Sinorhizobium fredii: one gene and its partner. Each later gene encodes a partner of the first gene's protein in a complex. Links are inferred from orthologs where the notes say so. Each region holds a gene or a part of one and is shown in the gene's direction. Other genes may lie near its edges.

What was found.
Region 2: the proteins of trxB (region 1) and trxA are in contact, whole or in part, in a crystal structure (PDB 1F6M), measured with the Escherichia coli proteins. The link is inferred for Sinorhizobium fredii from one-to-one orthologs.

The regions. Positions count from the first base shown.
Region 1 is NZ_CP024307.1:1,984,923-1,999,996, reverse strand. What follows is about bases 7,567-10,470. They hold trxB (thioredoxin-disulfide reductase), read left to right. Parts: upstream 7,567-8,483; coding sequence 8,484-9,458; downstream 9,459-10,470. Other genes in these bases: NXT3_RS09875 (LysR family transcriptional regulator VtlR), read left to right, coding at 9,573-10,469; NXT3_RS09885 (Lrp/AsnC family transcriptional regulator), read right to left, coding at 7,607-8,077. In the rest of the region: carB (carbamoyl-phosphate synthase large subunit), read left to right, coding at 1-1,135; NXT3_RS09915 (MFS transporter), read right to left, coding at 1,209-2,660; transcription elongation factor GreA, read left to right, coding at 2,950-3,426; NXT3_RS09905 (glycosyltransferase family 4 protein), read left to right, coding at 3,565-4,620; NXT3_RS09900 (glycosyltransferase), read right to left, coding at 4,624-5,646; NXT3_RS09895 (glycosyltransferase), read right to left, coding at 5,643-6,674; NXT3_RS09890 (glycosyltransferase family 2 protein), read right to left, coding at 6,695-7,507; NXT3_RS09870 (transglycosylase SLT domain-containing protein), read left to right, coding at 11,155-12,090; gyrA (DNA gyrase subunit A), read right to left, coding at 12,173-14,956.
Region 2 is NZ_CP024307.1:31,138-46,163, reverse strand. Bases 12,171-15,026 are described here. They hold trxA (thioredoxin), read left to right. Parts: upstream 12,171-13,366; coding sequence 13,367-13,687; downstream 13,688-15,026. Other genes in these bases: NXT3_RS00160 (bifunctional folylpolyglutamate synthase/dihydrofolate synthase), read right to left, coding at 13,907-15,026; addA (double-strand break repair helicase AddA), read left to right, coding at 12,171-13,285. Also shown: ahcY (adenosylhomocysteinase), read left to right, coding at 127-1,527; NXT3_RS00190 (PAS domain-containing sensor histidine kinase), read left to right, coding at 1,821-4,298; tRNA (adenosine(37)-N6)-threonylcarbamoyltransferase complex ATPase subunit type 1 TsaE, read left to right, coding at 4,299-5,810; NXT3_RS00180 (nucleotidyltransferase family protein), read left to right, coding at 5,820-6,551; double-strand break repair protein AddB, read left to right, coding at 6,553-9,726; more of addA, read left to right, coding at 9,716-12,170. UniProt on the Escherichia coli protein: Participates in various redox reactions through the reversible oxidation of its active center dithiol to a disulfide and catalyzes dithiol-disulfide exchange reactions.

The DNA.
Region 1 (15,074 bases):
CCGCGCGATGCAGATCATCCATTCGGAAAGCATGCTGCAGACCTACCTGCTCGACACGGTTCCCGGCCTCGTGCCGGAGGACATCAAGCAGCGCTATCCGAACGACAAGACGGGCCAGATCAACACGCTGCTCGGCAAGAACCCGCTGCTCTTCGACAGCTACCTGACCAATGCGATCGAAGTCGACGTCGATTGCCTGTGCGACGGCAAGGATGTGTTCGTATCCGGTATCATGGAGCATATTGAGGAAGCGGGCATTCACTCCGGCGACTCGGCCTGCTCGCTGCCGGTGCACTCGCTCGACAAGAACCTCGTCGACGAGCTCGAGCGGCAGACGGCGGCGCTTGCAAAGGCACTCAATGTCGGCGGGCTGATGAATGTGCAGTTCGCCATCAAGGACGGCACGATCTACGTGCTCGAAGTCAATCCGCGCGCCTCCCGCACGGTCCCCTTCGTCGCGAAGACGATCGGCGCGCCGATCGCGAAGATCGCCGCGCGAGTGATGGCTGGAGAAAACTTGGATGATGCGATCGCTGCCTATGGCAAGAAGCCGGATCCTCGCAATCTGAAGCACATTGCCGTCAAGGAAGCCGTGTTCCCCTTCGCCCGCTTCCCGGGCGTGGACACCCTGCTCGGCCCGGAAATGCGCTCGACCGGCGAAGTGATTGGCCTCGACACCGACTATGCGCTTGCCTTCGCCAAGTCCCAGCTCGGCGCCGGCGTCGATCTGCCGCGTGACGGAACGGTGTTCGTCTCGGTTCGCGATGAGGACAAGGCACGGGTTCTGCCGGCCATCCGCGTTCTCGCGGACATCGGTTTCAAGGTGATGGCGACCGGCGGTACGGCCCGGTTCCTGGGCGAAAACGGCATTACCGCCACCAAGGTCAACAAGGTGCTCGAGGGACGGCCGCATGTCGAGGACGCCATCCGCAACCGCCAGATCCAGCTTGTCATCAACACCACTGACGGCAACAAGGCGATCTCCGACTCGAAGTCGCTGCGCCGCGCGACGCTGATGCAGAAGGTCCCCTACTACACGACCATGGCCGGAGCCGAAGCCGCGGCGCACGCCATCAAGGCGCTGAAGGCAGGCAACCTGGAAGTGCGTCCGCTACAGAGCTACTTCGACGCTTGACGGATGCCCCCGGCGCGCCCCTATCGGGTGCGCCAAGGCTCGGTAATGGATAGACGCTTCCAGGAGAGTTGCGCTACCACGCGGCGCCCTGCCGCGTCAGGCGCAGCGTCCTGAAGGCGAAGAAAACCGATGCGACCGCGATGACGCAAGCCAGCGCAAATACGGCAAGCAGCGACATCGCCAGCACATAGTCGCTGGCACCTTCATCGAAGCCGAAAGCGTTGGCGGTTACGCCGAAAAGGGCGGCGCCGATCGCATAGCCCGCCGATTGCAGCGTCGGCAGCAGCGCCGAGGTCTTGTCGCGCTCCTCCTTGCTCGAGATGTCCATCAGGAATTGGCTGAGCGTTCCCCAACTGATGCCGAAACCGGCGCCGATAGCCGCCTGTCCGATGAACACAAGCCGGTGCTCGTCGCTCCAGACGGCGAGTGTCAGCCCGACGAGGCCAAGGCCGAGGATCAGCGGCCCCGTCCACATCAGCCGAACGCGAATCGCGTGCGATGGCAGGCTGGCGACCAGAATTGCCGTTACGCTCCAGGACATCGCCATCAAAGCGCTCGAAAAGCCGGCGGCCGTCGGTCGGAAATCCCAAAGCTGCTGCAGCGAATAGACGAGATAGACCGAGCCGGACGCCTGGGCGAGCGGCATCAACAGGATAATCCAGAGACCGCTGCCAAGCGCGCTTCGGTTCGCGAAAGCGCAGGACGGCAGAATGGAGTTCGGCGATCTGCGGTCGGATCGGATCGCGGTGATGAAGACGGCGAGTGCGATCACCAGCAAAGCCGCCGTCACATAGGCACTGCTTGCCGTACTCGAGAGCGAGATCAACAAAATGCCGAGCCCGAATGCGAAGAGTCGCAGCAAAGGCACGGCGCCGACATCGCCGCCACCTCGCTTCGGCTGGCCGACGATCGCAATGACGAGCGCTATGAAGACGGCGACGGCCGGTATGTTGACGAAGAAGGCGGCCCGCCACGACCAATATTCCGTGAGCAGTCCGGAGATCAGCGGACCGGCAAAGGCGGCCGACGCCCAGACGATCGCTTCTGCCCCGAAAACCTTGGGAACGAGGCGCGGCGGGAAAAGCTCGGGGATGAGTGCATAGCAAACCCCGGCAATGATTCCTTCGCCGAGCCCCTGCAGCAACCTGCCGGCGAGCACTTGAGGCATGCCGGTCGCGACGGTCGCGATCACCGTGCCGGCGGCGAAGACCAGCGCGGCAGCGATCAGCGTGCTGCGCGCGCCGAACCTGGCTTTCAGATTGGCCGCCAGGGCGCCGCCGATGATGGCGAAAACCAGATAGAGCGTGAAGGCCCAGGACAGCAAGGCCGCCCCGCCGAATTCCTCGACCGCCGTAGGCAAGGCCGTCGAAATAAAGAACTCGTTGAAGGCAAAGAGCGCGACGCCAAGGCACAGGGTCACGGTTGCAGCAAGATGATCTCTCTTCAGCAACTCGCTCCAGCGTCCCTCGCCTGGCCTGTGCTTCGTCACGCTGGAGGTCCTTGGCTTCTCTTCGAGTAGACTCATGGTTGGTTCCGATCGCTTGTTCATGGAACCTGGACTGATACAACCTGAAGTGCTGTTGAGGTAAAGCGGCTTTTTGTACTGAAGGCTATTTTTTGAAGATCTCGAGGTTGGACACAGCCTTCGCCCCGGCGCGGAGCGTCTCGAAAAATCTGGCTTTCGCGCTTCCGTTTCTGTTATAAGAACGGTTCGGATGTTTCGGACGGTTCCGGTGCTTCGGCTCCGGGGACCGTTTTCTTTTGCGTCGGCGCCGCCGGGAGGCGGCGCCGCGCGCTTGATAAAGGACGATGAAATGGTCGACAAAGTTCCGATGACCCAGGGTGGATTCGCGAATCTGCAGGAGGAGCTGCGCTGGCGCCAGCAGGAAGAACGCCCGCGAATCATCGAGGCGATCGCCGAAGCGCGCGCCCATGGGGACTTGTCGGAAAATGCCGAATACCATGCCGCCAAGGAGGCCCAGAGCCACAATGAGGGCCGTGTCTCCGAGCTCGAGGACCTGATCGCCAGGGCGGAGGTCATCGACCTTTCGAAAATGTCCGGCTCGAAAATCAAGTTCGGCGCGCGGGTGAAGCTCGTCGACGAGGACACCGAGGAAGAAAAGACCTATCAGATCGTTGGCGACCAGGAAGCCGACGTCAAGGCCGGCCGCATTTCTATCTCTTCTCCGATCGCCCGCGCATTGATTGGCAAGGAGGTTGGCGATTCGATCGAAGTGAACGCCCCCGGTGGTTCCAAGGCCTACGAAATCCTCGCCGTTCAGTGGGGCTGATCGCCCGAATCCAGCAGCCGAACACGGAAAGGCGGCGGGGCATGACCAGGGCCTCACCCACTCCGCACGGCGCGCGGCATTCGTTCGGCCCCTCTTCCCCCGACACCTGATTGCAAGCGGCGCAAGGAGAGCGCTTACGTGGCCGATATCCGGGACATCGAGGTTATTGCGCCCAACTTCAAGCGCCGTCTCTCCGGCGTCACTTCGACGATCATCCAGCTCGTTCCCGTCCAGCGCAAGCTTGGGCAAAAGATCGCGGTCCTTGGTCCCGGGCTCCCCAAGAGTTTGCCGTCGGTCCGGTATCGCGACCTGATCCATCTCTGGCAGAAGCCGCCGGGCCGCCGCTGCCGCGTCTGGCATGCGCGCCGCAACGTCGAGATGCTGCCGGCAATCCTCCTGCGCGACCTGCTGCGGATGAAGCTCCGCATCGTCTTCACCTCTGCCTCGCAGCGGCGGCATACCGGATGGAGCAAGTTCCTGATCCGCCGGATGGACGCGGTAATCTCCACAAGCTCGAAAACCGCCGCTTATCTGGAGGTTCCGAGCACGGTCATCCTGCACGGGATCGACACGAACCGCTTCCACCCGCCGGTCGACAAGGCGGCTACGAAAAAAACGCTCAATCTCGACCCCTCCCGGAAATATGCCGGCTGCTTCGGCCGTGTCCGCCACCAGAAGGGAACCGACCTTTTCGTTGACAGCATGATCGCGCTTCTGCCCGGCCGACCGGAATGGGGCGCGATCGTTGCCGGGCGCGCCACAGGCCCTCACCTCGCCTTCGAGGTCGAATTGAAGGAGCGCGTTGCCAAGGCGGGGCTCGCCGACCGCATTCTATTCGTCGGCGAGCACACCAATATTCCCGATTGGTACCGTGCGCTTGACCTCTTCGTCGCACCGCAGCGCTGGGAAGGCTTCGGCCTGACGCCGCTGGAGGCGATGGCGAGCGGCGTGCCGGTCGTGGCTAGCGACGTCGGCGCCTTTTCCGAATTGATCGCGGAAGGACCGGACGAGACCGGGCTGATCATCCCAGCCGCAAATCTCGAAGCGATGGTCGATGGAGCCGCCGCCTTCATGGACGACCCGGCGCGGCTTGCGGCTGCCGGTGCAAACGGCCTGGCGCGGAGTTCCAGGGATTTCGCCATCGAGGGCGAAGCTCGGGCGATCGGTGCAGTCTACGACGGGTTGATGCGCTGAAGCTTACTGCTTCGAAGCGAACAGCCTCAGATAGGCGTCGGTGATCGCTTCCCTGGAGAACTGGCCGACCAGCGTCTCGTGTCCTCGTTCGGCGAGCGCAGTACCCAGGCTGCGGTCGTTGGCAATCCGCTCGATCGCGCGCGCGAAGCCGTCGGCATCGCCGATATCGACCATCAGACCGTTTCCGCCGTCGCGCATGAACCATTGCGGCCCCTCCGATCGGCTGGAGACGACCGGCGTTCCCTGGGCCCAGGCCTCCAGGATGACGTTGCCGAGCGGCTCGTGGCTGGAAGCCATGACGAAGATGTCGGCAGCTGCGAGGAACGGTCTCGTGTCCTTCTGCCAGCCGGCGAAGCGGACCCTCTGGACGACGTCGAGATCGGTGGCAAGTCTCCGAAGGTTGTCCCCTTCCTCGCCGTCGCCGAGCAGCCAGAGGTAAACGCCGGGCACTTTGGCGACCGCTTCGATCAGCGTATGAAAGCCCTTGCGTTCCACAAAGCGGCCCATCGACATGATGACGGGCGCGTCCTCCGGCGTGTCGAGCACCGCCCGGCTGACACGCTGCACCCGTTCGGTGCTGGTGAAGTTCGAGATGATCTCGACATCGCGCTTCCAGCCGAGCGAGCGGACATGCTCGGCAATTCCCGGCGTATTGCAGACGAGGCAGTCCGTGTTGCGGAAGTAATCGAGGCGTGGCGGATAGTCGCCCAGCCGGGAAATCTTGATGCAGCCCCTGTAGGCCGGCATCAGCTGGCTGGCGCGCGGAGCCCAGGCCATCAGAGCGTCCGGCCTGTCGCGCGTCGCCATCCGCATCACCTTGCGCGGCAGCGCCAGCCGATCGAGCGACAGGTTGCGGAAATGGCTTTCCGTTATCCTCGCCGCGCCCTCGATTTCAGGACGCCACAGGCGCTGGGGCCGGATGACCGCTGTCTGCTCGACGCCGCGTTCGGCCAGGGCGTTAACGAGGTGGACAAAAAAACGCTCGGCTCCGCCATCCTTGCCGAAGTGAAAGTGCATGACCTTCATCGCTGCGCTGCACCTCTTGCGAAGAGCTCGAGATAGGCGTCGGTGATCGCCCTCTCGGAAAAGCGCGACTGCAGCGTGTCGCGGCCGCCGGCACTCAGCCTTTCGCGAAGCACCGTATCGTCGCGTAGCCTGCGGATCGCGTTGGCAAGACCCTCGTCATCGCCGCAATCGACCATCAAGGCATCGCGCTCATGCGTCATCACCCAGGAAGGCCCTTCGGCCCGTGCGGCAATGGTCGGCTTGCCGGCGCCCCAACCCTCGAAGCACACATTGCCGAGAGGCTCATGCGAGGAATTGATCGCGAAGACGTCACCCGCGGCAAGGTAACCATAGGCATTGGTCTGCCAGCCGGGAAAGCGCACACGATCGCCTATGCCGAGCGCGTCGGTCAACCGCTCCAGCTCGTTCCGTTCGGGCCCGTCTCCGAGCAGCCAAAGATGGACGCCCTCGACCTTCTGGACGGCGCGTAGCAGCCCGTCGAAGCCCTTGCGCTTGACGAAACGTCCCATGCCGACGACGACAAAGGCGTCGGCGGGCGTCCGCATCTCAGACCGGGATATCGGTGCAACGGGCGTTGCCCGCGTGAAATTAGCGATCACTTCGATATCGCGGCGCCATCCGAATTCGCGAACCTTGGTGGCAATGTCCGGGGTGATGCAAACCAATGTCTCGACATTGGTGTAGTAGCCGAGATGCTCCGGATAGTCACCCAGACGAGAAATGCGGAAGGCTTTCTTGTAAGAAGGCATGAAGCGGCTGGCGCGCAGCTGCCAGGCCATGATGACATCCGGCCGGAACTCCCTGAGGATGCGCGACATCCGCCACTGCAGGAAAAACCGCGACAACGAAATCCGGCGGAAGACGCCTTCGTAGATCTTGGCGCTGCCTTCGATTTCGCCGCGCCAGCTACGTTCGGGGCGGATCAGCACGCGTTGCTCGACGCCACGGTCATGCAGGGCGTTGACGAGATTGACGAAGAACCGTTCCGCGCCGCCTTCCTTGCCGAAATGAATATGCATGACTTTCATGGGTCACCTGTCCGGGGGCCTTAGCGGGAAAGCGCGTCGTCGACATTGGGCCGGACTTTCAGCGCATGCCGCTGATAAATCTTGGCCGCGGTCAGGAACGCGTAGACCGCCCCGGTCATCGCTTCGATGAAGCCTGGAAAGCCGCAGCGCCATAGGCCGTTGCGAAAATAGAGCCGGTAGAAGTACAGCGGCGGGCCGAACAGCATCTTGTAGGGCCGCATCACCCTGCCCTCGGCGAACTGCTGATCCGCCTTGAGCGTCGAATACTTGTTCTCCTTGAGGATCTGTTCGTCGAGGATCAGCGGCCGATAATGCAGCAGGCTGCCGGAGCGGGCGGCGCCCACCTGGCCGTCCGGGACGATCCCTTCATGCACCTTCTGGTCCAGGTCGTAGCGGCCGCGGCCGCGGCGGACCAGACGAAGATTGCGCCGTTCGTGCACCTTTTCCGGGGGGTAGCCGTAGCCGATCAGATAGGGGCGCCGCGCCACGCGCCAGCCGACGATGTCGTCGGGAGCGTTCAGGAGCGACGGCAACAGAGCCTTCAACGCTTCGTCGAACCGCTCGTCCGCATCGATGTTGAAGCACCAGGGCTGACGGCACTGCTCCAGGGCGAATTGCTTCTGCCCGGCATAGCCCCGCCATTCTTCGTACATGAAGCGGATGGGCCAGCCCCTGTCGATATAGGATTGCACCAGCGCCGCCGTTTCGTCGGTCGAGCCTGAATCGACGATGACGATCTCGGCGCATTGCTCGAGGCTCTCGATGCAATTGCCGAGATAGGCCTCCTCGTTCAAGCAGATGATGAAAGCGGAGAGCGGAAGCTTTGACGTCATGGAAATCTTCTGACCGGCCGGCTGCGTGGCGCGAAAGGCTCATGTATCAGGGTTCTGCTGCCCAGCTCGCCCTGACGAATTGGCTGCGGCGACGCTTCGCTAGATCTCCACCTGGCAGGCGTCCTTCACCTGGCGGATCGTCAGCATCGTACGCACCGTATCGACATTGTCGGTTGCGGTGAGTTCCTCAATAACGAAATCCTGAAAGGCCGCAAGGTTCTCGGCCACGCATTGAAGCAGAAAGTCCGATTCACCCGAGACCATCCAGGCCTCGCGGACGAGCGGCCACGAGGCGGTGCGGGCGGCAAAGGCCTTGAGATTGGCGTCCGACTGGTGCTTCAGCCCGACCATGCAAAAGGCGACGAGATCGTAACCGAGGGCGGAGGCATTCAGCAGCGCCCGGTAGCCGCGGATGACGCCTGCCTCTTCGAGTTTGCGAACGCGGCGCAGGCATGGCGGCGCCGAGATGCCCACGCGTTCGGCCAATTCCACATTCGTCATGCGGCCATTACCCTGCAGTTCGCGCAGGATTTTCATGTCGATTGCATCGAGGTCGACGCGTAGGACCATTTGCCAACATCCCCGTTTCCATGGACCCCGGTGCACGAGGTCTTTCTCGTCCGCCGTAGCCGGTCTCGCCGAGGCGATTTTATCTTAACCCTGTGGGTAGCACGTAACCGCGTCTCTGAACGAGAGTGCTGCGCCCGGCGTGCACAAAAACCTTTCTGCCGTCGAAGGTGCCCTGCATGATCTCGCCGGGTTGCAGGTACGGGATTACCTGCTTTCCGGCAAAAGCGATGCAAAAATGCCCGATCTGGTGTCAAATTCATGGTGCGGACGCAAGCACTTGTGTGTATCAGCAGCAGTGCTCTTGAAAGAGCGCGCTGTGAATACCTAAACTAAGGCGATATTTTCCAGCATCGAACTCGAGCCTGACTTCGACCAGCCGTCCGTCCGGCAAATTAAGGACCAAAGCATGACCGCCCGCCACACCAAAGTGCTGATCATCGGCTCCGGCCCTGCAGGCTACACCGCAGCGATCTATACGGCCCGCGCCATGCTTTCGCCAGTTCTCATCGCCGGCATGGAGCAAGGTGGTCAGCTGATGATCACGACGGATGTGGAGAACTATCCGGGCTATGCCGATCCGGTCCAGGGCCCGTGGGTGATGGAACAGATGCTGAAGCAGGCGATGCATGTCGGCGCGGAGATCGTCAGCGACATCGTCACCGATGTCGACCTTTCCGTGCGGCCGTTCCGCATCAAGACGGACAGCGGTACCGAATGGACGACCGATGCCCTGATCATCGCGACCGGCGCCAAGGCCAAGTGGCTCGGCATCGAGAGCGAACCGACTTTCATGGGCTTCGGCGTTTCTGCCTGCGCCACCTGCGACGGCTTTTTCTATCGCAACAAGGACGTGATCGTCGTTGGCGGCGGCAACTCCGCCGTCGAAGAGGCGCTTTACCTCTCGAACCTGGCCAAGACGGTCACCGTCGTGCATCGCCGGGATGCCTTCCGGGCCGAAAAGATTCTGCAGGAACGCCTGTTCGCCAAGCCGAACGTCAAGATCGTCTGGGACCATGAGGTGGTCGAGTATCTCGGCACGCCGGCAAAGCCGCCTATGCCTGCCTCGGTCAACGGCGTGAAGCTCCGCAATACCAAGACAGGGGCAATTTCGGATATGGGAACGGATGGCGTCTTCGTGGCCATTGGTCATGCGCCGGCCGTCGAACTCTTCAAGGGCAAGCTGCGCCAGAAGCCGAACGGCTATCTCTGGACGGCGCCGGACTCGACCGCGACCGATGTCGCCGGGGTCTTTGCTGCCGGGGACGTGACCGACGACATCTATCGTCAGGCCGTCACCGCCGCCGGCATGGGCTGCATGGCGGCACTCGAGGCCGAGAAATATCTGGCGGGTCATATGCCCGTCGCAATTGCAGCCGAATAGAAGCTGCAAAACGGGGCTAGTGTCGGGAGGCCGGCCCCGTGTGGGAACAGACGCATCGGTGACGCGCGGAGGACTCTACCCTGTTCCTCCGAACGGTCCTTTATGGGGGATTTCATGTCGCTAGACTGGGACAAATTGCGCATATTTCATGCGGCGGCAGAGGCCGGCTCGTTCACGCATGCGGCAGATAAACTCCACCTCTCGCAATCCGCCATCAGCCGGCAGGTCAGCGCGCTCGAACAGGATGTCGGCATCAAGCTGTTTCACCGCCACGCGCGCGGACTGATTCTGACCGAACAGGGCGATATGCTCTACCGGACGGCGCACGAAGTGCTGATGAAGCTCGAGAGCGTCAAGGCGCAGCTCAGCGAAACGACCGACAAGCCTAGCGGCAAGCTGCGCATCACCACGACCGTCGGCCTCGGCCAGGGCTGGCTGACCGACAAGGTCCAGGAGTTCATGGCCCTCTACCCCGACGTCCAGGTCCAGCTCATCCTCGATAATGAAGAGCTCGACGTGAACATGCGGCATGCCGACTGCGCCATCCGTTTGCGCCAGCCGCAGCAATCGGACCTGATCCAGCGCAAGCTGTTCACGGTGCACATGCACATCTATGCCGCGCCCTCCTATATCAACAAAAACGGCGAGCCGCAGTCGATCCAGGATCTCGACAACCACCGCATCATCACCTTCGGCGAACCGGCACCAAACTATCTGCTGGACGTGAACTGGCTGGAGATTGCCGGGCGGGATCCGGACAATCCGCGCGTCTCGCACCTGCAGATCAACAGTCAAACTTCGATCAAGCGTGCCTGCCTGCTTGGAATCGGCATTGCCATGCTCCCCGACTACATCGTCGGCCGGGATCCCGGTTTGATCCAGCTGCCGATCAGCGCGGCGATCCCCTCATTCGATACCTATTTCTGCTATCCGGACGAAATGAAGAACGCTGCGAAGCTCAAGGTCTTTCGCGACTTTATTGTCGCCAAGGCGCGAAACTGGAACTTTTGAGCTGCAGAGCGATTGCCCGCTTTGTGGGCAGTCGCCCCATACCCGCATCAACCGTTTGTTTTCTTTAATAGTTTTCCCCTACCATCTAAAACCATATCGCATCGCAACGAAACTGTGCGACGCAAAAATAGGCAGGGATGCGCAGGCGGCATGGCTGTCATGCATATTAAATGATTGCCCCTCGCTCAAAAAAGCAGCATACCAAATCCAGCTGATGCATCTTTGGTGGCTTCTCCTCCCAGTGCCACCGCAGCAGCTGTTCCCCTCTGGAGGTTCTAATTACCTTCACAACTACAAGGGCCCAAGTTTTCTTGTGGCCCTCTTTTTTTGCCCGCAAATAGGCACAGCCATCAGTTGCGAAAATCTGCGGCGAAGCCATTGAACGCGCGCGACGCGCTCCCCATATAGCTTTCAGTTGGTGCATCTGGCGGCTTCCTCCTCCCCGGCCGCCGCATCAGCTGTTCCCCTCTGGAGGTTATGAAACCTTCACAACTGACAGGGCCCAAGTTCGCTTGCGGCCCTTTTTTTTGCCCGCCGCCATGAGAAGATTATCCTCGGTCGTCTGCCGCGTCTGCGCAGTTTCTTGCCTCCGGCGAAAATGCTATTGATGTTCACTCGTTCATCGCCGAGGAGCCATATGGTCATACCGAGCAGAGCGGGCCGATGCCACATCTGGGGTAACCGAATGGGACGTCTGGCGCGTGCTGCCGGGGCCGGCTTGGCGCTGTACCTGTCCGCAGCCGCCTTGGCCGATGTGACCGAGGCTCGGACCGACGCGCCGGTCACCGCGCGAAAGTGCCTTTACTCCGGTGTCTCTACGGCAAATCCATCAATCCCCCTCTGCATCACCCGTGAGAACTTCGCGCGGGACGTCTGCAGCATCATCGAGCATTATGCGGATGCGAACGACCTGCCGGCGCCGTTTTTTGCTCGGCTGATCTGGCGCGAAAGCTTGTTCCAGCCGGACGCTGTCAGCCCGAAAGGCGCCGAGGGCATTGCGCAGTTCATGCCGGGAACGGCGAAGCTGCGCGGTCTCACAAACAGTTTCGACGCCGTGGCGGCGCTCGCCAAATCCGCCGAATATTTGAGTGAACTCAAGCTCCGCTACGGCAATCTGGGTTTTGCGGCGGCCGCCTATAATGCTGGAGAGGCCGGCCTCGAACGGTTTCTCGAGGTTGACTGGCTGCCCTATGAGACGCGCGAATACGTTCTGGCGATCACCGCCCACCCGGTGGAGGACTGGCGCGACAACCCGCCGAAATCGCTCGATCTCGCGCTCGACAAGGCCAAGAGCTTCCTGGACGGCTGTGTCGCGCTCGCCAACAGCCGGCGGCTGCGCGAAATCGTCGTTGTGGACGAGGCGCCATGGGCGCCCTGGGGCGTTCAATTGGCGGCCCACCAGAGGAAAACCATCGCGCACCGCCTGTTCCTGAACGCCGTGAAAAGACTGCCGGCGCCGATCAACGGCGAAAAGGCGCTCGTTGTGCGCGAGCGCAACGGCAGCTTCGGCGGCAGAACGCGTTATGCAGCCCGCATCGGCCGCCAGACGCGAAGCGAGGCGGACAAGCTCTGCACGACGATTCGCCGCAGCGGCGGCGCCTGCATCGTCTTCAAGAACTGACCGGCGAGCGCTGTCATTCCGGCCGTGCCTCACCGACAAAAAAGCCCGCCATAGGCGGGCTTTTTCCTGTGTGGCGAGTTGCTCACTCGTCGGCGTCGGCCGGCGGTTCGGCAACGATGGCCTCGCCGGCCGTGACGATCTCCTCGATCTCATCGTCGCCTTCCGGCTCGCTGATCCGCTCGACGGAGACGACCTTCTCGTCCTTGGCGGTCGAAAAGATCGTAACGCCCTTGGTCGCCCGGCTTGCCAGGCGGATGCCGTCGACAGGTACGCGGATGAGCTGGCCACCGTCCGAGACCAGCATGATCTGGTCGTTGTGCTGGACCGGGAAGGCCGCGACGAGTTCGCCGATTTCCGCAGTTTTCGATGTATCGGTGGCACGGATGCCCTTGCCGCCACGGCCGGAAGTGCGGAAGTCGTAGGACGAGGAGCGCTTGCCGAAGCCCCTTTCGGAGACCGTCAACACGAATTGCTCGCGCGCCTTCAGTTCCTCGTAGCGCTCGTTGGAGAGTTCGCCGCCATTGGTGACCTCCTCGCCGACAAGCACGATCTCTTCTTCCTCGCCGGTTGCGGCGCGGCGTTCGGCTGCCGACCGCTTCAGATAGGCCGCCCGCTCCCACGGCTCGGCTTCGACGTGAGCGAGGATCGCCATCGAGATGATCCGATCGCCGTCGGCGAGCGAAATGCCGCGAACGCCGATCGAGTTGCGGCCAGCGAAGACACGGACATCAGAGACCGGGAAACGGATGCATTGCCCGCAGGCCGTCGTCAGCACCACGTCGTCGAATTCCGTGCAGGTATCGACGGAGAGGATCTCATCGCCCTCCTCCTCGAGCTTCATCGCGATCTTGCCGTTGCGGTTGACCTGGACGAAGTCGGAAAGCTTGTTGCGGCGAACGGTGCCCCGCGTCGTCGAGAACATCACGTCCAGGTTCTCCCAGGTCGTCTCGTCCTCTGGCAGCGGCATGATCGTCGTGATTCGTTCGCCGGGTTCGAGCGGCAGCATGTTGATCAGCGCCTTGCCGCGGGACTGGGGCGTGCCGATCGGCAAGCGCCAGACCTTCTCCTTGTAGACGATGCCGCGCGACGAGAAGAACAGCACCGGCGTGTGGGTGTTGGCGACGAATAGCCGGATAACGAAATCCTCGTCACGCGTGGCCATGCCGGAGCGACCCTTGCCGCCGCGGCGCTGCGCCCGATAGGTCGTCAGCGGCACGCGCTTGATGTAGCCGAGGTGGGAGACGGTAACGACCATGTCCTCCCGGGCGATCAGATCCTCGTCGTCCATATCCGGACCGCCATCGGCGATCTCGGTGCGGCGCGGCGTGCCGAACTCGTCGCGGACGGCCGCGAGCTCGTCCTTGACGATCTGCATGATGCGCAGCCGCGAGGAGAGGATTTCCAGATAGTCGCGGATCTCCTCGCCTATCTTGTTGAGTTCGTCGCCGATTTCGTCGCGACCGAGCGCGGTGAGGCGCTGCAGGCGTAGATCGAGGATGGCGCGGGCCTGCTCTTCCGAGAGGTTGTAGGTGCCGTCGTCGTTGATGCGGTGGCGGGGATCGTCGATCAGCCGGATCAGCGCGTCGACGTCATGGGCCGGCCAGCGGCGCTCCATCAATTGTTCGCGGGCGGTCTGCGGATCCGGCGCATGACGGATGAGCTTGATCACCTCGTCGATATTTGCGACGGCAATGGCAAGGCCGACCAAGACATGGGCGCGCTCGCGGGCCTTGCGCAGCAGGAATTTCGTTCTCCGGCTAACGACTTCCTCGCGGAAGGAGACGAACGCGCGCAGCATGTCGAGCAGCGTCAGCTGCTCGGGCTTGCCGCCGTTCAGCGCCACCATGTTGCAGCCGAAGGAGGTCTGCAGCGGCGTATAGCGATAGAGCTGGTTGAGGATGACCTCGGCATTGGCATCGCGCTTCAGCTCGATGACGACGCGGTAACCCTGGCGGTCGGACTCGTCGCGCAGGTCGGAAATGCCTTCGATACGCTTGTCGCGCACCAGTTCGGCCATCTTCTCGATCATCGTCGCCTTATTCACCTGATAGGGAATTTCGGTGATGATGATCTGCTCGCGATCGCCGCGCATCGGCTCGACATGGGCGCGGCCGCGCATGATCACCGAACCGCGGCCCGTCTCATAGGCCTGGCGAATGCCGGCGCGACCGAGGATCAGCGCCCCGGTCGGAAAGTCGGGGCCCGGAATGATCTGCATCAGCTCCGGCAGTTCGAGTGCCGGATCATCGATCAGCGCAATGCAGCCATTGATGACTTCGCTCAGATTGTGCGGCGGGATGTTGGTCGCCATGCCGACGGCGATGCCGCCCGCGCCGTTGACGAGCAAGTTCGGAAATTTCGCCGGAACGACGACCGGCTCCTGCAAGGTGCCGTCGTAATTGTCGCGGAAATCGACCGTTTCCTTGTCGAGGTCATCGAGCAGCGAATGGGCCGCCTTCTGCAGCCGGCACTCGGTATAGCGTTCGGCCGCCGGCGGATCGCCGTCGACCGAACCGAAATTGCCCTGGCCGTCGATCAGCGGCAGCCTGAGCGACCAATCCTGCGCCATGCGCGCCAGTGCGTCGTAGATCGCCATGTTGCCGTGCGGATGGTATTTACCCATCACGTCACCGGTGACGCGGGCACATTTGACGTATTTCTTGTTCCAATCGATGCCGAGTTCGCTCATCCCGTAAAGGATACGTCGGTGAACCGGTTTCAGACCGTCGCGCACATCGGGAAGGGCGCGGGAAACGATCACGCTCATGGCGTAATCGAGATAGGACCGCTGCATTTCCTCGATGATGGAAATCGGCTCGATGCCTGGCGGAGTCTTTCCGCCGCCGGGAGTGCTTTGCTCAGTCAATGTCGATCACGATCTTTGTTCAGAATCAGTCAGTTCTTATAGCCGAATGCAGCATCAAGCGCCAATTTTGGCCGATGGTTTTGAACAGTCTTTTGCCGCCGGAACGGGCTTTTCTAGG
Region 2 (15,026 bases), 2.0 Mb from region 1 along the record:
CCCTATCCGGCGATTCCTGATAGACCGGGCGCACTCTCCCGATGCATTGCGTGCAAGGGAGGCATCGTCTGCCGCCGGACTCCGTGGGGACCGACGCGGCCCAAGAGATCCAGCCTGGAGAACTCCATGACCGCCACTCAGGACTATATTGTCGCCGACATCGGGCTTGCCGGCTTCGGCCGCAAGGAAATTGACATCGCCGAAACGGAAATGCCGGGCCTGATGGCCTGCCGCGAGGAGTTCGGCGCATCGAAGCCGCTGAAGGGCGCGCGCATCACCGGCTCGCTGCACATGACAATCCAGACGGCCGTGCTGATCGAGACACTGGTTGCGCTTGGCGCGGAAGTCCGCTGGGCCTCCTGCAACATCTTCTCGACGCAGGACCACGCGGCAGCGGCGATCGCCGCAAGCGGCGTTCCGGTCTTTGCCGTCAAGGGCGAGACACTCGAGGAATATTGGGCCTATACGGACAAGATCTTCCAGTGGGCCGATGGCGGCTTCTCCAACATGATCCTCGACGATGGCGGCGACGCCACCATGTACATCCTGCTCGGCGCCCGTGCCGAAGCCGGCGAGAACGTGCTTTCGAACCCCGGTTCGGAAGAGGAGGAAATCCTTTTCGCCCAGATCAAGAAGCGGCTTGCCGGCTCGCCGGGCTGGTTCACCAAGCAACGCGACGCCATCAAGGGCGTGACGGAAGAGACGACCACCGGTGTCAACCGCCTCTACCAGCTCCAGGCCAAGGGCCTGCTGCCCTTCCCGGCGATCAACGTCAACGACAGCGTCACCAAGTCGAAGTTCGACAACAAATACGGCTGCAAGGAATCGCTCGTCGACGGCATCCGCCGCGGCACCGACGTGATGATGGCCGGCAAGGTCGCCGTGGTGTGCGGCTATGGCGACGTCGGCAAGGGCTCGGCCGCCTCGCTGCAGGGCGCCGGCGCCCGCGTCAAGGTCACCGAAATCGACCCGATCTGCGCATTGCAGGCCGCCATGGACGGCTATGAAGTGGTGCAGCTCGAGGACGTCGTCTCGACCGCCGACATCTTCATCACCACCACCGGAAACAAGGACGTCATCCGCATCGAGCATATGCGCGAGATGAAGGACATGGCGATCGTCGGCAATATCGGCCACTTCGACAACGAGATCCAGGTTTCCGCCCTCAGGAACCTCAAGTGGACGAACGTCAAGCCGCAGGTCGACCTGATCGAGTTCCCGAAGGGCAACCGGCTGATCCTGCTTTCGGAAGGCCGCCTCCTGAACCTCGGCAATGCCACCGGCCATCCGTCCTTCGTGATGTCGGCCTCCTTCTCCAACCAGGTGCTGGCGCAGATCGAGCTCTTCACCAAGGGCGGCAACTACAAGAACGAGGTCTATATCCTGCCGAAGCAGCTCGACGAGAAGGTCGCGCGCCTGCATCTCGCCAAGCTCGGCGCAAGGCTGACGGAGCTTTCGGAAGAGCAGGCCGACTATATCGGCGTGAAGCCGCAGGGCCCGTTCAAGGCCGAACACTACCGGTACTAATCCTTACCCGGGCAATCCACAACATCTTGTGGCCGCGATCTTGACAAGAGATCGCGGCCGCTTTTTTGGGCGCTGCACTTTCCGGCGAATCTTCAAAGAAGTATTGTTTAACTCATTGATTCGTGACGCTGGAGGGGCTGACGGCGTTGCGGGCGGGGATGTCTTGTCGGACAGCGGCAAACAGACGGAGACAGACCGGGGATGCAATCGGAACGGACGCAAACCCTCTTCGAGGGTTTCGGGCATGGCGACGCAAGGTCGGCGGCACCTTGCGGATCAACGGGGTCGGCGCCATGAAGACGGAACAATCCAGATTTTTCGGCGGCAGGGCTTCCGCACTGGTTCGGCGGCTGCTCGCCGGCACGACGCTTCTCGCGGCGACCGATGCGGCCGCCCAGGCTTCCGCTCCGGTTGCCAGATCGATTTTCGGCACCTCCGAAGTGGTGACCTTCTCCGTCCTGATCGGCGTGATCTCCGCGGCGATGCTCTCTGCGATCTGGCTCATCCGCCAGCGCGGCAATATCGAAGCGGAGAACCGTGCCCTGCGCGCCGATCTTTCGGACGCTAACCAGCGGATTTCACGCTTCCAGGCGCTCATTGCCGACAAGAACCGGCGAATCGTCGTCTGGGACGGGCTGGCGGAGCGGCCGGAATTCCTCGGACAGCTTCCGCTCGAGACCGGCGCGCCGCAGGACGACCGCGATTTTCTCGCCTTCGGGCGCTGGATCAAGCCGCAGTCGGCAGGCCAGCTGGAAAAGGCGATCGAAGCCTTGCGTGCCCAGGCGCAAAGCTTCGACCTGGTGCTGGAGACGCAGCGCAACGAGGTGCTGGAGGCACAGGGCCGCGTTTCCGGCGGACGGGCCTTCGTGCGCTTCGTCGCGCTCAACAATCTGAGGGCCGAGCTCGCCGAACTGAAGCTCGAGCGCGACCAGCTGCATGCCTCGCTCTCGACATTCCGCACGCTTCTCGATGCGATCGACCTGCCGGTCTGGCAGCGCGGCGCCGACGGCAAGCTCGAATGGGTCAACGAGGCCTATGCCGAGGCGGTCGACGCGCGCAGCCCGGCGGCGGCGACGGCCGAGGCGCGTGAATTGCTCGCAACGGCGGCGCGCGAAAAGATCCGCGCCGTCTCGACCTTCGAAACCCCGTATCGTGACAAGGTCTCGACCGTCGTCAAGGGCAACCGGACCTTCTTCGATGTGGTCGACGCCCGCACCCCGGCCGGGTCGGCGGGCATCGCCGTCGACGTTTCCGGCATCGAGGCGGTGCGCGAGGAACTGGCGCGGACGCTCAAGAGCCACGCCGAAACGCTCGACCATCTGGCGACGCCGGTGGCGATCTTCGACGGCAATCAGCGCCTGCAATTCTACAACCAGGCCTTCCAGCGTCTCTGGGAGCTGGACATGGGCTTCCTGGAACGAAAGCCTGACAATGGCGAAGTGCTCGACCGGCTGAGGGCCGGCGGCAAGCTGCCGGAGCCGCTGAACTGGAAACAGTGGAAGGCGAACGCACTTTCGGTCTATCAGGCGCTCGACACGCAGTCCGACCTCTGGCACCTGCCGAACGGGCAGACGCTCCGCGTCTTCGCGACTGCGCGGCCGCAGGGCGGCGCCACCTGGGTCTTCGAGAACCTGACGGAAAAGGTCGATCTCGAAACCCGCTACAACACGCTGGTCCAGGTCCAGGGCGAAACGATCGATCATCTTGCTGAAGGCGTCGCCGTGTTCGGGCCCGACGGGCGCATCCGGCTATCGAACCCGGCCTTCCGAGCGATCTGGGGCATCAGCGAGGCGGAGGCCAAGCCCGGGACCCACATCCGTGCCGTCGAGCAGGCATGCCTTCCCTCCTACGAGCAGCCGGACGGCTGGAAGCGCTTCGCCCATATCATCACCAGCTTCGACGACGAGCGGCCGTCGAGTCGCGGCGTCCTCGAGCTGCGCACCGGGCTGATCCTCGACTATGCCGTCATTCCGCTGCCCAATGCCCAGACGATGCTGACCTTCGTCAACATTACCGACAGCGTCAGGGTCGAGCGGGCGCTGACGGAAAAGAACGAGGCGCTGCGCAAGGCCGATGCGCTGAAGAACGATTTCGTCCACCACGTCTCCTACGAGCTGCGCTCGCCGCTGACCAACATCATCGGCTTTGCCGATCTGTTGAAGACGCCGGCGTTCGGCGAGCTCAACGAGCGCCAAGCGGAATATGTCGACCATATCGCCACCTCCTCCTCGCTGTTGCTGACGATCGTCAACGACATCCTCGACCTCGCGACGGTGGATGCCGGCATCGTCGAGCTCGACATGTCCGAGGTGAACCTTATCGACCTGCTCGACGATGTTGCACAGCAGATGGCCGAACGGCTCGTCGAGAGCGGCGCGTCGCTGAGGATCGACGCCCCCGACAATCTCGGCCGCATCACGGCCGACCAGCAACGCCTGAAGCAGGTCTTCATCAAGCTCCTGACCAACGCCGCCAATTTCGCGCCCGAAGGCAGCACCATCGACCTCCAATGCCGGCGCGAAGGTAACGACTTCGTCTTTTCCGTCACCGATACCGGACCGGGCATTCCGCAGGACGTGCTCAACACCGTGTTCAACCGCTTCGAGAGCTACGGCCAGCGCGGCGGCGCCGGACTGGGCCTGTCCATCGTCGAAAGCTTCGTCAGCCTGCATCACGGCACCGTTTCGATCCGCAGCAAGGAACGCGAGGGGACGGAAGTCACCTGCCGCATTCCTTCCGCCGACATGCCGAAGATCATCGCGGCGGAATAGATGAAGTCACTCGAACGCCTGCTGCAGGACGAGGCCACGACGATCGAGCTCGGCGAGGACCTCGCACTTGCCTTGAAGGCCGGCGACTGCGTCGGGCTTTCGGGCGATCTCGGCGCGGGGAAGTCGACCTTCGCACGCGCCTTCCTCCGGGCAATGGCCGACGACGCTTCGCTCGAGGTGCCGAGCCCGACCTTCACGCTCGTTCAGAGCTATGAGCTGCGTATTCCCGTCGCCCATTTCGATCTCTATCGCCTCGCCGACGCTTCCGAGCTCGACGAGCTCGGCTTCGACGAGGCGCTCTCAGAGGGCATCTGCCTGGTCGAATGGCCGGAGAAGGCCGAGGAGGCGCTGCCGGCGAACCGGATCACGCTCGCCTTGACGCATGAAGGTGATGGGCGTCGCGTCCGCATCACCGGGCCGGAGGCGGCCGTCGAGCGGATTGCCCGCTCCCTCGCGATCCGGGCTTTTCTCAAAGAGGTCGGCCATCCCGGCGCGAGGCGCCGGCACCTGAGCGGCGACGCCTCGGCGCGGGCCTATGAGCGGATCCATACGGCCGATGGTGAGCCGGCGAAAATCCTGATGGACGCGGCGAAGCACAAGCCCGGCCCGATCCTCCAGGATGGCAAATACTATCAGCAGCTCGCTCATATCGCCGAGGACGTCGTTCCCTTCGTCGCCATATCGACGCTGTTGCGCAAGCGTGGCTTTGCGGCACCGGCAATCTACGCGCGCGATCTCGCGCAGGGCTTGCTGCTTATAGAGGATCTGGGCTCGGAGGGGATTCTCGACGCCGCAGGCCGGCCCGTTGCAGAGCGGTACATGGAGGGCGCGCGGCTGCTTGCCCGCCTTCATGTCGCCCCGACCGAGCGCGACATCGCGGTCGCCAACGGCATCGTCCACCACGTTCCGGACTTCGATCGCACGGCGATGAAGATCGAAACGAGCCTCCTGATCGACTGGTACCTGCCGTGGAAACGCGGACTACCTGCCTCCGAGGCCGAGCGGAACGACTACTTCGCCATCTGGGACCGGCTGATCGACAGTCTCGGCTCGGCCGAAAAAAACCTGCTGCTGCGCGATTTCCATTCGCCCAACATCCTGTGGCGGCCGGAACGCGAAGGTCTCGATCGCATCGGCATTATCGATTTCCAGGATGCGATGATCGGGCCGACGTCCTACGACGTCGCTTCGCTGGTGCAGGACGCGCGCGTCACGATCGGTCCCGAACTCGCCGACCGGCTGCTTAGCGCCTACAGGGCCGAACGCAAGCTGCACGGCGCCTTCGACGAGGATTCCTTCCTGCGCGACTGGCACATCATGGCGGCGCAACGCAATTGCAAGCTCGCCGGCATCTGGGTGCGGCTGAAAGAGCGCGACGGCAAGCCCGGCTATCTGAAGCACATGCCGCGCACCTTGACCTATCTGCAGCATGCACTGACACATGAAGTGCTGACACCCTTGCGCGATTGGTGCATTAAGGCTGGAATCCTGCCTAGCGAATCAGCCAACTGACAGGAAATCATGCCCATCACCAATGCCATGGTGCTTGCGGCCGGACTGGGCACCCGCCTGCGGCCAATCACCGACACACTGCCAAAGCCGCTCGTCCGGATCGCCGGCAAGCCGATGATCGACTATGTTCTGGACCTGCTCGCGGTCGCCGGCGTGACCAGGGCGGCGGTGAACGTCCACCACTTCGCCGACAAGATGGAAGACCATCTCAGCCGGCGCGAGACACCGCGCATCCTGATTTCCGACGAGCGCGATGCGCTGATGAATTCCGGCGGCGGCCTTGCCAAGGGTCTGAAGCTGCTCGACGACGGGCCCGTACTGGTAATGAATGCCGATCTCTTCTGGGTCGGCGAGAAGGCCGGGCAACCCTGCAACCTGCAGCGGCTCGCCACGTTCTTCGACGCCGGGCGCATGGACATGGCGCTGCTCTGCGTGCGGCTCGAGGACACGACCGGGCACAACGGCAAGAAGGATTTTTCGCTCTCGAAGGATGGGCGGCTGCAGCGCTACGAAGAAGGCATGGAAAATCCGGTCGTATATGCCGGCGCGATCGCCATGGACTCGCGGCTTTTCGCCGATGCGCCCAGCGACGCATTCAATCTCAACATCTATTTCGACCGAGCGATCGCCAGGGAACGGCTGTTCGGCCTGATGCTCGATGGCCAGTGGCTGACCGTCGGCACGCCTGAGGCGATCGGCGAGGCGGAGGCGTTGGTCCGGCGCTTCGAACCGGGAGGATAAGGTGCCCGGCGCCACCACGAACGTCTTCACGATTCCTGCCGGCCTGCCTTTCCTGAAGACGCTGGCGGAAAAACTCCTGGACGGGGTGCTGACGCCGGACTTCCGATACGAACCGGCCGATCCGCTGGCGCTCGCCGGCGTGACGATCTTCGTGCCGACGCGGCGTGCGGCCCGTGTCCTGCGCTCGGAATTCGTCGATCTGCTCGGCGGCCGCTCGGCGATCCTGCCGGTGATCCGGCCCCTCGGCGAGACGGACGACGACAGCGGCTTCTTCGACGCCGAGATGCCGGCGATCCTCGATCTTGCGCCGCCGCTTTCCGGCACGGCGCGGCTGATCGAGCTCGGCCGCCTCATTCTCGCCTGGCGCAACCGCCTACCGCAGGTGGTCCTCGACATCCATGCCGAAAGTCCGCTGATCGCACCGGCAAGCCCGGCCGACGCCATCTGGCTGGCGCGCAATCTCGCCGAACTCATCGATGCGATCGAGACGGAGGAGCTCGACTGGGAGGCGCTCGACGGGCTCGATGCTGGCGAACATGCGCTCTGGTGGCAATTGACGCTTGCCTTCCTGAAGATCGCCCGGACCTATTGGCCGGAACGGCTCAACGAGCTCAAGCACTCTTCGCCGGCGCGCCATCGCAACGCTATGCTCAGGGCCGAAACGCAGCGGATCGCCGCCGGCAAGGCAAGCGGACCGATCATCATCGCCGGCTCGACGGGCTCGATTCCGGCGACGGCAGCGCTGATCGCCGCAGTGAAGGCGCTGCCGAACGGCACGATCGTGCTCCCCGGCCTGGACCTCATGATGAGCGACACGGAATGGGAGTTGATTGGCAAGGAAGCCGAACGTGGCCCAAGGGGTCCGGCAAGCCGCACGCATCCGCAATACGGGTTGCACCGCCTGTTGAAACGCGTGCGTATCGATCGTCGCGACGTGCCGGTGCTGGGATCGCTCGACGACGATCTCGGCGATCGCGCCCTGGTCGTGTCGCGGGCGCTGCTGCCGGCCGAGGCCACCGACGGCTGGACTGAGGCCCGCGAGACCTTCGAGCCGGAGACGCTCTCCGCGGCCTTCGCGGACGTGGCGCTGATCGAAGCGGCGAACGAGCGCGAGGAGGCGACCGCGATTGCCATTGCGCTGAGGCTGGCACTCGAAGGCGACGAGGAGAGCCAGGCAGCGCTGATCACGCCCGATCGCGGCCTTGCGCGGCGGGTGGGCGCCGAGCTCGCCCGCTTCGGCATCGAAGCCGATGATTCCGCCGGCGTTCCGCTCTCGGCAACGGCGGCGGGTGGGCTTACCCGGCTGCTGCTGGAGGCGACCCTCAGGCCCGACGATCCGGTGGCTTTGGTCGCGCTGCTCAAGCATCCGCTCGCCCGGCTCGGCCAGACGGCGGAAGTCGCACGCCGTACCGCCGACGTGCTGGAGCTCGTGGCGCTTCGCGGCGGCACCGACATATCCGACATTTCCGCTCTCGAACTCGGGATCGATAGGGCGCTCGCCCGGCAGCGCACCGAGCGGCACCCGAGGCCGTGGCGCGGCGGCATCGACCCGAAGGATGTCGATCTCGCGCGGGCACTCGCCCGACGACTTTCCGCGGCCGTCGGGCCGTTGACGAGTACCATTTCCGGCGGCCCGGAAAGCGGTCGCCAGCACACGACAGCCCTGACGCTCGCCGATTGGGCGGAGCGCACGGGCCGCGCGCTGGAAGCCGTCGCCATCGACGAACGCGGCAGCCTCGGCGGGCTCTGGGGTTCGGAAGCCGGCGAAGCATTGGCGACGCTTCTGCGCGGCATCATCGAGACCGACGGGCAGATGGAGGCCGACGGGCGGCAATGGTGCGACATCGTCGAGGCGCTTGCCGCCAGCGAAGCGGTGAAACCTCGATCCATGCGGCACCCGCGCGTCTTCATCTTCGGCGCTCTTGAATCGCGTCTGCAGAGCGTCGATCTCGTGGTGCTCGGCGGGATGAACGAAGGCACCTGGCCGGCGCAGACCTCGAACGACCCTTTCCTGTCTCGGACAATGAAATCGGGTATCGGCCTCGAACCGCCAGAGCGGCGCATCGGCCAGCTCGCCCATGACTTCCAGATGGCCTGCGGAACGCGCCGCCTCATCCTTTCCCGCTCCATGCGCCAGGGCTCGGCGCCGACGGTCGCCTCGCGCTGGCTGCAGCGGCTGCAGGCGCTCGGCGGCAAAACGTTCACCGAGCAGCTCAAGGCGAATGGCGCGAGCTATCTTCACTGGATGCGCATGCTCGACGACGGCGAGCGCCAACCACTCAGCGAGCGGCCGCAGCCGAAGCCGCCGGCCGACATGCAGCCGCGCAAATATTCCTTCAGCGAAGTGACCAAGCTTCGCCGCGACCCCTATTCCATCTATGCGCGCCGCATCTTGCGGCTGGAGCCGATCGACCCCTTCAATCGCGATCCGAGTGCTGTCGAACGCGGCCTGCTTTACCACCGCATCGTCGACCGCTTCGTCAAAGGTGGCTTCGATCCCGCCTCCAGCGAGGGGCAGGCGGCGATGGCGCGGCTGATCCGCGAGGCCTTCGACGAGGAGAACCTGCCGACGCACATCGACACGATCTGGCGACCGCGCTTCGAAGCGGTCGCAAGGGCGTTTCTTTCCTGGGAGCGGGAGCGCCGGACCGGCATCGTCAGGTCTTTCACGGAAGTCCCCGCAGCCATGGAGATCGGCATCTCGGATATCAGGCTGACCGGCATAGCCGACCGCCTCGACCGGCTGGCCAACGGCACCGTCGACATCATCGACTACAAGACCGGCTCCAGCCCTTCAGCGAAGGAGGCACGGGCCCTGCTCGACCCGCAGCTCTCCCTCGAAGCGGCCGCCCTCAAGGCGGGTGCTTTTGCGACCATCGGACCGGCGCGGCCGGATTCGCTGCGCTATGTCCGCCTGAAGCCTGGCAGCCGCTTTGCCGTCGATACGGTCAACAACGAGAACAGCAAGTCGAGGGAGACCAAGACCGCCGAACAGCTGGCGGAAGAATCGCTTTCCGAACTCAGGAAGCTGCTCGCGGCGCTGACCAGCGGCCGCTACGGTTTCGCCTCCCGCCTGATCGTCCAGAAGGAACGGGACTATGGCGGCGAATACGATCACCTGGCGCGCGTCGCCGAATGGGCGACCGCTGACGGCGAGGACGACGATGAGGAATGAGGCTTTCGGCCCGGAGGAGAGGACGCCCAAGGCGTGGCTCGACTGGACCACCGAGCGGCAATCGCTTGCCTCGGATCCGGCGCGCTCGGCCTGGGTTTCGGCCAATGCCGGCTCGGGCAAGACGCATGTGCTGACGCAGCGCGTCATTCGGCTGCTGCTTTCCGGCTGCCGCCCTTCCGCCATTCTCTGCCTGACCTATACGAAGGCAGCCGCCTCGGAGATGTCGAACCGCATCTTCGAGCGCCTCGCCGAATGGGCGACGCTCGATGATGCCGCTCTGGAAAAGCGCATAGAGACGATCGAGGGCACGCGACCCTCCCTCGCCAAGATTGAGGAGGCGCGGCGGCTCTTTGCCAAGGCGCTCGAAACGCCGGGCGGGTTGAAGATCCAGACGATTCACGCCTTCTCGGAAGCGCTGCTCCATCAGTTTCCACTCGAGGCGAACGTGGCGGGACACTTTTCCGTCCTCGACGATCGGGCCGCGGCGGTGCTGCTTTCCGATGCGCGCCGCGCCCTGCTGACGGCCACCGCCGCCGAGGACGAGGGCGAGCTTGCGGATGCCTTCGCCACCGTCCTCGACCTCGCCGACGATACCGGCCTTGAAAAGCTGCTGGAGGCGATCGTGGCGAACCGCGCGGCGATCCAGGCCTTTCTCGATAACGCCGCCGTAAAAGGCGGGCGGGAGAAGCACCTGCGAGCCGCGCTCGGTCTTGCGTCGGGGGAGACGGCCGCGAGCGTGATGGCCGGAGCCTGGCCGCTTGCCGGCCTCAACGGCGCGGCGCTTCAGCGCTATATCGAGCTCGCGCTGAGCCTTGGCGGAGTGAAACCCGGGGAGATCGCAGAGGGCTTGAAGGCGGCCCGCGAGGCCGCCGATGCGGAGGAGCGCTTTGCCGGGCTTCTCGGCGTGTTTTTCAACGGCGGCGGCAAGCCGAAGGCGGATTCGGCCTTCTTCAACAAGGCAATGCTGGCGCAGGCGCCTGAACTGGCGCCGCTCATCGAAGAGGCGCGCAAGCACATCACAACCTGCGCCGACCGGCTCAGCATCGTCCGGATGTACGAGGCGACGCGCGCGGCGCTGATCCTCGCCGAACGGCTCAACAGGGACTACGAAGACCTCAAGAAGCGGCGCAGCCAACTCGATTTCGAGGACCTGATCAACCGCACGGCTGCGCTGCTTTCTCGCAGCGATGTCGGCGCCTGGGTCCATTACAAGCTCGACCAGGGCATCGACCACATTCTCATCGACGAGGCCCAGGACACGAGCCCCGCCCAATGGACAATCATCCAGGCGCTCGCCGCCGATTTCTTCGCCGGCGAAACAGCGCGCGCCAACGAGCGGACGATCTTTGCGGTCGGGGACGAAAAGCAGTCGATCTACTCCTTCCAGGGCGCGCGTCCCGAGCGATTCTCGCGCGAAAGCATCCAGACCGAACGGCGGGTGCGCGCCGGAAGCAAGTATTTCAGCCCCATCCGGCTGCAGCTCTCCTTCCGTTCGACGGTCGACGTGCTTTCCGCCGTCGACACGGTCTTTGCCAATCCGGGCAATGCGAAGGGCTTGAGCGCCCGCAGCGAGGCGATCGTGCACGCCTCGAACCGGATCGGACACCCCGGCGCCGTCGACATCTGGGACATCATCGCGCCCGAGCCGGTGAGCTCCGAAGAGGATTGGACGGCGCCCTTCGATGCGACGCCGGAGCGGGCTCCGGTGAACATTCTTGCCCGGCGCATCGCGGCCGTGCTCGAGGACTGGATCGGCAAGGAGACGGTGATCGAAAAGGGCGCCCGACGCCCGATGCGACCCGGCGACGTCATCGTGCTGGTGCGCAAGCGCGACGCCTTCGTCAATGCCCTGACGCGTGCACTCAAGCGCCGCGGCAATATTCCGGTCGCAGGCGCCGACCGGCTCGTGCTCACCAACCATATCGCCATCCAGGATCTCCTGGCGCTCGGCCGTTTCGTGCTGCTGCCCGAGGACGATTTGTCGCTCGCGGCGCTGCTGAAGAGCCCGCTCGTCGATCTCGGCGAGGACGATGTCTTCGAACTGGCGGCACGCCGGGCCGAGGGCGAAAGTCTCTGGCGACGGCTGCAACAGCTCGGCGCCGAGGAATCAAGCCGATATCATCGGGTCGTGCGGATGCTCGCCGGCTATGGCGAGCTTGCCCGCAACCTGCTGCCGCACGACTTCTATGCCCGCGTGCTCGGCGCCAATGGCGGCCGGCGCGCCTTCCTGGCGCGGCTTGGCAGCGAGGTAAGCGATATCCTCGACGAATTCCTGACCTTTGCGCTCGACCATGAGCGGAGCGGGCTGCCCGGCCTGCAGGCCTTCGTCTCGACGCTCGAGATCGAGGCGCCGACGGTCAAGCGCGAGCAGGACAAGGAACGCGACGAGGTTCGCGTCATGACCGTGCACGCCGCCAAGGGCCTCGAGGCACCGGTCGTCTTTCTGGTCGACGGCGGCGGCGAAGCATTCGTCCGTCAGCAGGTCTCGGACCTCCGCTTCCTGGAGAAGCCCCAGGCGGACGGCTCGATGCTCGGGGTGCCCGTCTGGCGCGCTCCCGGCTCGGCGTCGAATTCGCTGATCGCCGCCGACAACGAGCGGCTGAAGCGCCTGGCCGAGGAAGAATATCGCCGCCTCCTCTATGTCGGCATGACGCGCGCGGCGGACCGGCTGATCGTCTGCGGCTATCGCGGCCAGCGGCAGAACCTCGATACCTGGCATGCGATGGTTCAAGGCACATTAGCGCATGATCCGAAGGGCCGGGCGACGCCGATGGTCTTTTCAGCCGGCGGCGAGGAATGGACGGGCCATGCCTGGCGCGAAGCGCGTGTGCCGGTCGCCGTCCCGGTACGCGAGGACTCGGAGAGCAAGCCTCCGGCGACGGCATCCAGCCTGCCGCGGGCACTCTTCACCCCCTTGCCGCCGCAGCGCCGGCTGCCGCGACCGCTCGCCCCTTCGGGAACGAGCGTGGCGATCGACGATCCGGAGCAAGAGACGATCGTCGGCTCGGCTCTCTTTGCGGCACAGACAGCGCCGAAGTTCTCAATGCTGCGCGGTGCGATCCTGCATCGGCTGCTGCAGGTGCTGCCGACGATCGACGGCGCCGAGCGCCGGGACGCGGCGGAGCGTTACCTCAGCCGGGCCGTGCCACGCTGGCCGGATACGGAGCGGCAGGCACTTAGCCGTGCCGTGATCGAGGTGCTCGAGCATCCGGATTTGCAGCCGCTCTTCGGCGAACAGAGCCGTGCAGAAGTCTCCGTCATGGGAACGCTCAAGCTCGGCAGTCAGGAATTCGCCGTATCCGGCCGGCTCGACCGCCTGGCGGTTGCCGGCGACACCGTGACGATCGCCGATTACAAGACCAATCGCCAAGTGCCGGCCTCGGTCGCCGAAATTCCGACCGTCTACCGGCGGCAGCTCGCAATCTACCGCGAACTCTTGAGGCCGCTCTATCCCGGCAAGCAATTCCGTTGCGTGCTGATCTTCACCGAAGGCCCGGCCGTGTGGGTGCTTCCCGACCCAATGCTGGACGGGAGCCTTGAAGAGCTCGCGACAAAGTGAGATACACGATATTGAAAATCCAGCGGCGAGGCCTCACATGAGGCACAATATCTGGACAATGCCATTCCGAAGGAGCAGCCGATGGCAACTGTGAAAGTCGATGCGTCCAATTTTCAAAAAGAAGTGCTGAATTCCGCCGAGCCGGTCGTCGTCGACTTCTGGGCCGAATGGTGCGGTCCGTGCAAAATGATTGCCCCCAGCCTCGAAGAGATCGCCACCGAGCTCGCCGGCAAGGTCAAGGTCGCCAAGCTCAATATCGATGAAAACCCGGAACTCGCCGCTCAATACGGGGTCCGCTCGATCCCGACGCTCGCCATGTTCAAGGCTGGCGAAGTCGCCGACATCAAGGTCGGCGCCGCGCCGAAGACCGCGCTCAGCTCGTGGATTTCCAACGCGGTCTAAGCCGCGAATTGATTGACGATTGATAATGAAAAGCCCGGCTATGTCCGGGCTTTCTACTTGCCTTCTGACGACACGCACCGCCTTCAATCGCCCCTCACCCAAACCCTCTCCCCGCAGGCGGGGCGAGGGGACGGAGAGCGCGCGGCAAAAACCCTTCTCCCCGTCAAAAACGGGGAGAAGGTCGCGGCAGCGGGATGAGGGGCGAATGCAGTCTGACGATTACCGCGGCGGCGTGCCATTCTCCGAAAGCACGTCGCCGACGAGGTAGAGCGAACCGCCGATCAGGATGCGCGGGGGCACGGGGTCCTCTTCGGTGAGCTCGGCGATGAGCCCGAGTGCTTCGGCGACCGATGATGCGGCGTTTACCTCGAGACCGGCTGAGGCCGCATCGGCGGCCAGCGCCACCGGGTCAAGCCCCGCATCCGAGCCGTGGATCGGAACGGTGAAGACCTGTTCGGCGAGATCGAGGAAGGCCTTGAAGTAGCCGACGGGATCCTTGGTGTTGATCATGCCGATGATCAGGAACAGCGGCCGCGGATCTCGCTCCTCGAAGGTCGCCATGGCTTCGGCGATCACCTGGCCGGCGCCGGGATTGTGGCCGCCGTCGACCCAGATTTCGGCGGCCGGCGGCCCGTAGTGCGAGAGCTTGCCGCCGGCAAGACGCTGCAGCCGGCCCGGCCATTCGACCCCGGCCAGGCCCTTCTCGATCGCCGCCTCCGGCACGTCGAAACCGGCCGCCCGGACGGCGCGGATCGCCGCCGCCGCATTGGCATATTGATGCCGGCCCGGCAGGCGGGGCAGCGGCAGGTCGGCAAGGCCGTTCTCGTCCTGAAAGATCAGCCTGCCGAATTCCTCATGCGCCATGAAATCCTGGCCGTAGACGGACATCGGGCAGCCGAGCCGCTCGGCCGTTTCGACCAGCACCTCGCGCACGCCGTCTTCTTCCTGATGGCCGATCACCACCGGGCAGCCGCGCTTCATGATTCCGGCCTTCTCGGCGGCGATCAGTTCCACCCGGTCGCCGAGATAGGCCTGGTGATCGAGCGAGATCGGCATGATGACAGAGACCGCCGGCCGGACAATGACATTCGTCGCGTCGAAGCGGCCGCCGAGGCCGACCTCGATGACCGCGACATCGGCCGGATGCTCCGCGAAAAGCAAGAAGGTGACGGCCGTCAGGATCTCGAAGACGGTGATCTTCTGGCCGGCATTGGCTTCCGCCACGCGCCGGACAGCATCGGCCAGCACCGGGTCGCTGACGAGCGCACCCTTGCCGCCCTTGACGCCGAGCCGATATCTCTCGTGCCAGTTCACCAGATGCGGCGACGTGTGCACATGG